Regions from separate parts of the Lysinibacillus sp. KU-BSD001 genome, predicted to be linked through region 2. Evidence: predicted binding sites of a transcription regulator. Region 2 holds the regulator's gene; each other region holds the start of a gene.
The links. Region 2 encodes LexA, which represses DNA repair genes until DNA is damaged. Its sites were predicted from a motif close to CGAACATATGTTCG; they were not measured.

Region 1 (3,290 bases), on a different contig from region 2:
GGTGAGCAAAAGGAAATCGGTTGGGGCTCGCAAATTCGTTCATATGTTTTCCATCCGTACTCCATGGTAAAAGATCACCGTACAAATGAAGAAACAGGGAATACTGGCGCTGTAATGGATGGTGATTTAGATGCCTTCATTAACGCATATCTTCGTTCGAGAATCGCTAAATAATCCATTAAGAATCGTCTAGTCACTTAAGGCTAGGCGTTTTTATTTTGTACTAGAACGTGCTTGGGTTTGATTTAAAATACATGGGCAACCATCTAAAAAATGCAAAGGCGTATGTACAGGGGGAATAATATGTATACGTCATGGTGGCAGTAATGGAATATCTTGTTCTGTATGTAAATGCTATAGTATGTATCGATATTCAAATATACGCCCTCGCAATGAAAAGCGAATATGTCAGGTTACATAGGTGGGTTAAAACGGTGCCAATCTTTATAAACAGCTTTAAATAACATCGCTGCCGTGACATATTGATTGTTGAAAGAGGAAATTAAGACTGGCAAATTGATATCGATCTTATCTTTAAAGGTCACTGTGACATGTGTTTTATGATTCATAATATTTGTGACCGCGTTATAGGCAATCCAAATATTATGCTCAGATCTAGGTGAATAGAGAGGAAACATGATGTACGGTTGGTAGCCGCTATCTACACCAATGACAATAGGGAGCTTATGTTTATTGTCTGCAAGGAGTTGTTTAGCTCTTTCGGTAGCTGTGCGATAGCTGCTGCCCATACTTTTGCAAGCGTTGTCTACGAGTTTAAGAGATTTTTTGGGTACATGAAAAATGCCTCTTTTTTCATAAACAAGTGTATGATTTTTTTGGCCGTGGCGAATAGATTGTAGTAGATACGTATCACGATTGATTGTGTAATCTGGTGTGAAGTCGTGTGGTCTAGTCAATTATACCCCTCCTTTGTTAGCATGGTTATTTACAATAATACTCATTCGTAAATAAAAAGCAATATAAAATTAGAAAATTCTGAAATTTAAATTTAATTATTCAGAAAATATTGCAAATTGGACCTTATTTTTTGTATAATAGCAAAAAGGGTATCGGGGTGATATCGATGGATAAATATTATTCGTATACAGATTTTTTACGAGCGGTCGGGCAATACCCAAAGGAAATGGAAAGTGAAAAGCTGTTGAACGACATTTATTTGGATTTATTTTTAGGCAGGTTACAGCGACTACAACGCATTGACCAGCTAAAGCAACTCATCGATATATCATTAGATGAACGAAATGAACAAGCATTCCAGCAATATTGTGAAGAATTACAATGTTTACAGGAAGAAATTAAAAAAGAATAGATAAAAATCGCTGCGGATATTTCGTAGCGATTTTTTTGTGCCTATTTAATGTGAATTGCTTTTCTAGTAATATTTAATAGAATATACGTTCGTTTATTTGTCGATTATTGTAATAGGGTATGTTAAAATATGTTTACGGATATAGAGAAAGGACGATAGACAATGAGGGAAACATTTGATATACAGTCCAGCTACCGACCGAGTGGCGATCAACCTACAGCGATTGCGGAACTCGTGAAGGGAGTAAAAGACGGCAAGCGCCATCAAACATTACTCGGTGCAACCGGAACAGGAAAAACATTTACAATTTCGAATGTGATTAAAGAAGTGAATAAGCCAACTCTTGTGATGGCGCATAATAAAACACTTGCAGGTCAATTATATAGCGAGTTTAAAGAGTTTTTCCCGAATAATGCGGTTGAATATTTTGTGAGCTATTACGATTACTATCAACCAGAAGCGTATGTGCCACAAACCGATACGTATATCGAGAAAGATTCGAGTGTGAATGACGAAATTGATAAACTGCGACATTCTGCTACATCAGCATTATTTGAGCGACGAGATGTCATTATTATCGCATCGGTATCTTGTATTTATGGTTTAGGGTCACCAGAAGAATACCGTGAGATGGTCGTATCGATTCGGACAGGGATGGAGATAGAGCGTAATCAATTGCTACGAAGGCTTGTCGATGTGCAATATGAGCGCAATGATGTCAATTTTACACGTGGAACATTTCGGGTGCGCGGGGATGTCGTTGAGATTTTCCCTGCCTCTCGTGATGAGCATTGTATTCGCGTTGAATTTTTCGGGGATGAAGTAGACCGTATTCGCGAGGTTGATGCCCTTACTGGTGAAGTGCTGGGTGAGCGTGAGCATGTAGCGATTTTCCCTGCTTCTCACTTCGTCACACGCGAGGAAAAAATGAAAAAAGCGATTGACAATATTGAAGTAGAGCTAGAGTGGCAGCTTGAAAAATTCCGCGCAGAAGACAAGTTATTAGAAGCACAGCGTCTCGAGCAACGGACTAATTACGATTTAGAAATGATGCGTGAAATGGGCTTTTGTTCGGGCATTGAAAACTATTCGCGCCATTTAACGTTGCGTGAAGCAGGCGCAACACCGTATACATTACTCGATTACTTCCCAGAAGATTTCTTACTCGTTATCGATGAAAGTCACGTCACATTACCACAAGTGCGCGGGATGTATAACGGAGACCAAGCGCGAAAGCAAGTGTTAGTCGACCACGGTTTCCGTTTGCCGTCTGCACTCGATAACCGTCCACTGAAGTTTGATGAGTTTTTGTCTAAAGTGTCGCAAGCGATTTATGTATCGGCTACACCTGGACCGTATGAGCTAGAGCATACACCTGAGATGGTAGAGCAAATTATTCGCCCGACTGGATTACTTGATCCAACGATTGACGTTCGCCCAATCGAAGGACAAATTGATGATTTAATTGATGAAATTCATGAACGGATTCGTCAAAATGAGCGCGTGTTAGTGACGACATTAACGAAAAAAATGTCCGAAGATTTAACGGATTATTTAAAAGAAATGGGCTTAAAAGTAGAATATTTGCACTCGGAAATTAAGACGCTCGAACGGATTGAAATTATTCGTGAATTGCGTAAAGGCACGTACGATGTCCTTATCGGTATTAACTTACTACGAGAGGGACTAGATATTCCGGAAGTATCGTTAGTCGCGATTTTAGATGCAGATAAGGAAGGTTTCTTGCGTTCGGAGCGTTCGTTAATTCAAACAATCGGTCGTGCCGCACGTAATGCGAATGGGCATGTCCTCATGTATGCAAATAATATGACAGATTCTATGAAAAAAGCGATTGATGAAACGAAGCGTCGTCGCTCGATGCAAGAAGCATACAATCAAGAACACGGCATTGTGCCGCAAACGATTATTAAGAAAATTCCTGATATTATTCGTGCGACAC
Region 2 (3,290 bases):
ATGTGGTAGGTTTACGGGTGCCAAAAGGGGAATCGATTGTGACCCCGCCTTCCCATTGTACAAACTGTAGCAAAAGGTTAACGGCATTGGAGCTAATTCCTGTGCTGTCCTATGTCATGCAGGGAGGGAAGTGCCGCGGGTGTGGGGTCAAAGTGTCACTGATCTACCTATTAACGGAGCTAGTGACGGCGGTCCTTTTTGCGCTGAGCTATATGGTGTTTGGCTTAAGTGCGGAGCTTTTTGTGGCGTTGCTGTTTGTTTCATTACTCGTCATTATTAATGTTTCGGATATCGCGTACATGCTGATTCCGAATAAAATCTTATTATTTTTCTTCCCATTTTTAGTGATAGGACGTATTTTATCTCCGCTTGAGCCGTGGTGGGATAGCTTGCTTGGGGCTAGTGTTGGGTTTAGTATATTGCTACTCATAGCGGTTGTCTCAAAAGGTGGTATGGGGGGCGGCGATATTAAGCTGTTCTTTTTAATTGGTCTAGTGCTCGGTACCGTCAATGCGCTGTTAACCTTGTTTTTAGCATCTGTTATTGGGATGGTAATCGGGGGAGTTGTATTAAAAGTGCGCGGCCAAGGAAGGAAAACGCCTGTACCGTTTGGACCATCGATTGCGATTGGTGCGCTGATTACTTATTTTTATGGTGCACAGCTGATCGAATGGTATTGGCAATTATTTTAAATGAAACAAGGTGAATTCTACGGAATTTGCCTTTTTTTCTGTGGATTAGGCAAGTAAAATTGAAAATAAAGCAAGTACACCGCTGACTTCATAATAGATGGTGTTTGGCTAGTAGGATTTTTGCTTCGATCAACTTAGGGGGGATTTAGATGAAACCGATTATTGGTGTGACCATGCATTCATCAGAAAGAAAATTTGAAATTAATGAGACGTATATTCAAGCGGTTTTACAGGCAGGGGGCATTCCGCTTTGCTTCCCGCATATTACAACGGGGGTTGAGGAATTTATTTCCAAAATAGACGGGTTACTTTTAATTGGGGGACATGATATTCATCCGAAATTTTTTGGAGAAGATCCGATTCCGATGCAAGGGATGGTCATTGAACAACGCGACGAAAGTGATTTTCAAGTGTTACAGGCCGCATTAAAGCGCGACTTACCTGTTTTTGCCGTTTGTCGCGGCCATCAAGTGTTGAATGTGGCGTTTGGTGGCTCGCTGTATCAAGACATTCCGTCACAAGTAAATGGCGCTATACAACATGCCCAAAAATCAGCACGTCATGAAAAGATTCACCGTGTCGTCGTACAAGAGGGAACAAAGCTATGTGAGTTAATTGGCAGTGAAGTGTGGACGAATTCCTTCCATCATCAAGCGATTAAAGAAGTAGGGGACGGCTTAATGGTGACGGCGTCTACGAGTGATGGCATGATTGAAGCGATTGAACATCCAGATTATACATTTTGTTTAGGGGTGCAGTGGCATCCAGAAGAGCTAGCTATGAAACAAGATGATGCATCGCTTACTTTATTTCAAGCGTTTGTGGATGCGTGTCAAAAATAAAAAACGGTGTAGGCGAAGTGTGACTTTGCCTACACATTTTTATTAATGAATATTTCGGTATAACCCAACGACTTTCCCTAAAATCTTCACTTGGTCTACTAAAATCGGATCCATTGAAGAGTTTTCAGGTTGTAAGCGGAAATGTGTTTTTTCCTTATAAAAGCGCTTCACTGTTGCTTCATCATCTTCGGTCATCGCGACGACAATATCCCCGTTGTTTGCTGTAGATTGTTGTTTGACGATGACGTAATCCCCATCTAAAATGCCTGCTTCAATCATCGACTCGCCCATAATTTCCAGCATGAAAATTTGATCCTCACTTGTGCCATATGTGTTTGGAAGTGGGAAATATTCCTCTGTATTTTCAATGGCCGTAATCGGTAGCCCGGCTGTTACTTTGCCGATTAAAGGAACATGGATAACGTCTACTTTAGTTGTAAGTGTATCTTCTTGATTTAATACTTCAATAGCACGTGGCTTCGTAGGGTCCCGACGAATTAACCCCTTGCTTTCAAGACGAGCTAAATGACCATGCACGGTTGAACTAGAAGCAAGCCCGACAGCTTCCCCTATTTCACGAACGGACGGTGGATAGCCTTTAGAACGTACTTCTTCTTTGATGAATGCTAAAATTGCTTCTTGTCGTTTAGATACTTTTGTCATGTTTTTTCACCTCTCTGTAAGAGTTCTTCCTTATTATTTACACTCAGTATAACATATACGAACAGAAAAGCAAACGTGAGTTCGAAAAAATATTGACAAAAAACGAACAGCTGTATTAAAATGAGAACATACATTCCGAACAAGCATTCGAGGGGGATTTGTGGATGAATTGGTTAAAGAAAAATAACTATGTAGCGCTACTTTTAGGGGTTACAGTAGCATTTGTGACATACTTATACATAACAGATGAAAAAATTGAGCACTACGAACAGATTACAGTGCAGCATGGCGATACTTTATGGTCGTTAGCCGATGAATATCGTGGTAAAATGTCTACGCAAGACTGGGTTTCTTTTGTACAAAAGGAGAATTATTTATTTAATCAACTGCTAACGGCAGGTCAAACGATTACAATTCCTGTTGAAAAAGACTCCGTATATGTTGTTAGACTGTCAACACAAGAAGAAACTGATTCCATTAAAGTAGCGAGTGAACAACGATGACCCAACAAAAACAAGCTGTCGTTTATTGCCGTGTAAGCACAGTGAAAGAAACACAAGAAACATCTTTAGTCAGGCAGCGTGAAGAATTAACACGTTACGCCCAGCAGTTACAGTTTAAGGTAGCAGCTGTTTTCGAAGATCAACAAAGCGGTTATGATGTCGACCGAGACGGCTTACTTGAAATGCTCGATTTCATGAAAGCGAAACGTATTCAAACGCTTTTCATTCAGGATGAAACCCGGTTAGGGCGTGGCAATGCGCGAATGGCCGTGTTGCATTTACTGTTAAAGCAAGAGGTAACGGTTTATTCCTTGAATGAAGCGGGACCACTCTCATTAAATGAGATGGATACGATGCTGTTAGAAATATTAGCGATTGTAGAAGAATATCAGCGGAAATTGCATAATGCTAAAATCCGACGAGGCATGAGGCGCGCTGTAGAAAATGGCTATCGTCCTGAGTTAAATTTAACAGAGCGCGGCAACTTAGAGGGGCGTGAACGAATTGAAGTCCCGATTGAAGAAATCGTGAAGCTTCGAGACAGAGGCATGACATTTAAAGAAATTGCTAGTACATTACAAGGACTAGGA
Region 3 (3,290 bases), on a different contig from region 2:
AATTAATCGTAGTATTCGGTAGTAATTCCTGCAGTTCTTTTACAAAAGTATCATCCAAGCCTGTTTGGAGTGTCCCGATGATTTGATCATCGTGAACAAGTGGCATAAATGCTCGAACAGATAATCCGCTACTACCAAATTCAAAGCCAGCAGTCGATTGACCCGTTAATGTAGACTGAATCGCAGGTAAATTACTTTTATCGTCACCGTATTTCTCTGGATTATGCCCGCGCAGCATCACGATTCCGTTTTGATCGCCCACTTCAAAAACCGTTATGCCATGTTCCGTTTGTAAACGCTCATACATAGGGATTAATGTTTGTTGAATTTGTGTGCGATCCCCTGAAGCAAAAGCATTTAACACCGCTTCATCTTCTGCGTATAGCGCGGAAAGAGTTAAAAGTTTATTTGCTGTCGCTTCGAAATGTGTTTTCACTGTCTGTTCCACTTCTATTTGCTGACTTTCACTCATGGCATTTAAACTATTTGCAGAAGTGAAAAATAAAATGGTAACGGTCATTCCTAATGCAATGAGAGTGACAGATAAAAATACAGCGACTAACTTTTTGTTTAATGTATTAAATTGCATAAGTACTCCTTTCTAAACAATCCTTTCCAATATAACATAAATATAGTCCATTTCGTCTATAGGTTTTGTTTGAAAGCGAAAAAATAAGTATAAAAAAACTTGCTACAAATTCGTAGCAAGTTTGTATTCATAGGCTAATTCATCTAACTGTTTATTCAATGATACATATAAATCATGCTCATTAAAGAACCATTCATCAGCTTTTTCAATATAAAAATGGACACCGCTTACGTCCGTTTCCACACCGATTTCATGTGGTAACTCACGATTCATACCAAGTGAAAATCCTTCATGGAACGGGGAGGAACCACCATACCGTGCATAAAAGCGAATATAGTCACCTTGTTCGACTTCCATTTCTTCTTGAAACCATATAAATGCATCTTCTGTTATGACAATTTTCAATTTCATCACCTCGTTGTTTATTATGCAAGTAAATTAAACGAATGAAAATAAAAAAGCTCTCGAGTAGAGAGCTTAAATCCATTTGACTTTTGGTTCTGTGCCATTTTTGATTCGTTTAATATTTTCACGGTGACGGTAAACAATAAACGTAAATAAACAAGCGATTAAAATGCTTAATTCCCATTCACCACTGACAAATCCGTAAACGATGCTATAAATAAGTGCTACAGTCGCTGCAATGATCGATGTGAGACTGACCATTTTTGTTAATTTTAATGCCAACAAGAAAGTGCAGAATAAAACGATAAATAACGGCCAAGTATAACCTAATAATAAGCCTGCACTTGTTGCCACTGCTTTTCCACCACGGAAGCTTGCAAAAATCGGGAACATATGACCAATTACCGCGACAACACCTAAAATAAGTGGGTGAATGCTTGTCTCCTGAAAATAGGGGAGAAGTGGCAATAATACGGCTGCTGTTCCTTTTAACACATCAATAATAGTGACAGCAATCCCTGCTTTTTTCCCAAGTGTGCGGAATGTATTGGTTGCTCCTAAATTTCCGCTACCGTGTTCACGAATATCCGTTTTATAAAAAGCTTTTCCGACCCATAATCCAGATGGAATGGAACCAATTAAATAAGCACAAAGAATAATAAGTGCATTTAGCATGCGGTTGTGCTCCTTTCAATAGTAAAAAAATTATTAGTTGGTACTAATAGGTTGTATTAAGTATTTTACACGTTTTTCATTCAATTAGAAAGTGGAATTTATCATATATAAAGATATCCTACCATGGAATGAAGCATCATTAGTAGAAAGAAATCCATTTCACATAGGAAAAAGGGTATATTTTTGTCATTATTTTTTAAAAAAAGAAGGAAATATGCCCCTATTTCATGAATTTCAATAGTGCATGAACTTTTATTGGGACAGAGATGATGATACAATAAATGTCTAATTGCGCTTGTTGGAAATATTGACAGCGCCTACTATTCCAAGTACGATTAGTAGCGATAGAACGTTTGTTTGGTTTTGGAGGGGAATTGATTTGGTAAATAAGCAACAAGGGATCGCCTATAATGACGATGCCATTCAAGTATTAGAAGGATTAGAAGCTGTTCGTAAACGACCAGGGATGTATATCGGTTCTACAGACGGGCGCGGTCTTCATCATCTAGTGTATGAGATAGTGGATAATGCGGTTGATGAAGCACTTGCTGGGTTTGGTTCACATATCATCGTCAAAATTCATGAAGATAATAGTATGAGTGTACGTGACTTCGGACGAGGTATGCCTACAGGAATGCATAAAATGGGTAAACCTACGCCAGAAATCATCTTTACAGTATTACATGCTGGAGGGAAGTTTGGCCAAGGTGGCTATAAAACAAGTGGCGGCTTACATGGTGTAGGTTCATCCGTTGTCAATGCCCTTTCATCATTTTTGGAAGTCACAATTTATCGCGATGGTATTATTCACCGTCAACGTTTTGAGCAGGGAGGAAAGCCTGTTACATCGCTTGACACAATTGGAAAAACGAAAGAAACAGGCACACTTGTTCATTTCTTACCAGATAAAGAAATCTTCTCCGTAACGAAATTTAATTATGATACATTAGCTGAGCGTCTTCGTGAATCCGCTTTCCTGTTAAAAGGGCTGAAAATAGAGCTGATTGATGAGCGCGGTGAGGGTACGTCTGATATTTTCCATTATGAAAGTGGTATTGAAGCATTTGTCGCTTATTTAAATGAGGAAAAAGACGTGCTACATCCGGTTCAATATGTCGAAGGGTCACAGCAAGAAATTGAAGTAGAGTTTGCCTTCCAGTTTAATGATGGCTACTCTGAAACGATTCTTTCATTCGTCAACAATGTACGCACACGAGACGGCGGCACACATGAAACAGGTGCAAAAGCGGCCATGACACGTGTGTTTAATGAATATGCACGGAAAATTGGGTTACTCAAAGAAAAGGATAAAAATCTGGAAGGGACAGATATTCGCGAAGGTTTATCTGCCATCATCTCTGTTCGTATCCCGGAGCATTTACTGCAGTTTGAAGGACAAACAAAAGGAAAGCTCGGTACAAGTGAAGCCCGTTCTGCTGTGGATACGGTTGTATCGGAGCAGCTTTTATATGTACTGGAGGAAAATGCTGAATTATCCTCTTCTTTAGTGCGTAAAGCGATTCGCGCTCAACAAGCACGTGAAGCTGCACGGAAGGCACGTGAAGATGCGCGACACGGCAAGAAAAATAAAAAGAGTAGTACGCTGTTATCAGGTAAATTA

Region 1: the regulator LexA is predicted to act here: its motif matches at 1,409-1,422, upstream of uvrB (excinuclease ABC subunit UvrB).
Region 3: the regulator LexA is predicted to act here: its motif matches at 2,016-2,029, upstream of parE (DNA topoisomerase IV subunit B).

The regions. Positions count from the first base shown of each region.
Region 1 covers NZ_JBDQZI010000018.1:49,937-53,226, reverse strand. Annotated here, with positions in the region: one part of gene prfB (peptide chain release factor 2) at 1-174, shown strand, start outside; gene AAGS61_RS18950 (competence protein ComK) at 414-917, opposite strand; gene AAGS61_RS18945 (IDEAL domain-containing protein) at 1,085-1,330, shown strand; gene uvrB (excinuclease ABC subunit UvrB) at 1,493-3,290, shown strand, end outside.
Region 2 covers NZ_JBDQZI010000001.1:389,470-392,759, forward strand. Annotated here, with positions in the region: gene AAGS61_RS02000 (prepilin peptidase) at 1-692, shown strand, start outside; gene AAGS61_RS02005 (gamma-glutamyl-gamma-aminobutyrate hydrolase family protein) at 842-1,534, shown strand; gene lexA (transcriptional repressor LexA) at 1,577-2,197, opposite strand; gene yneA (cell division suppressor protein YneA) at 2,362-2,700, shown strand; gene AAGS61_RS02020 (YneB family resolvase-like protein) at 2,697-3,290, shown strand, end outside.
Region 3 covers NZ_JBDQZI010000005.1:157,381-160,670, forward strand. Annotated here, with positions in the region: gene AAGS61_RS09840 (methyl-accepting chemotaxis protein) at 1-589, opposite strand, end outside; gene AAGS61_RS09845 (HesB/YadR/YfhF family protein) at 692-994, opposite strand; gene plsY (glycerol-3-phosphate 1-O-acyltransferase PlsY) at 1,067-1,669, opposite strand; gene parE (DNA topoisomerase IV subunit B) at 2,049-3,290, shown strand, end outside.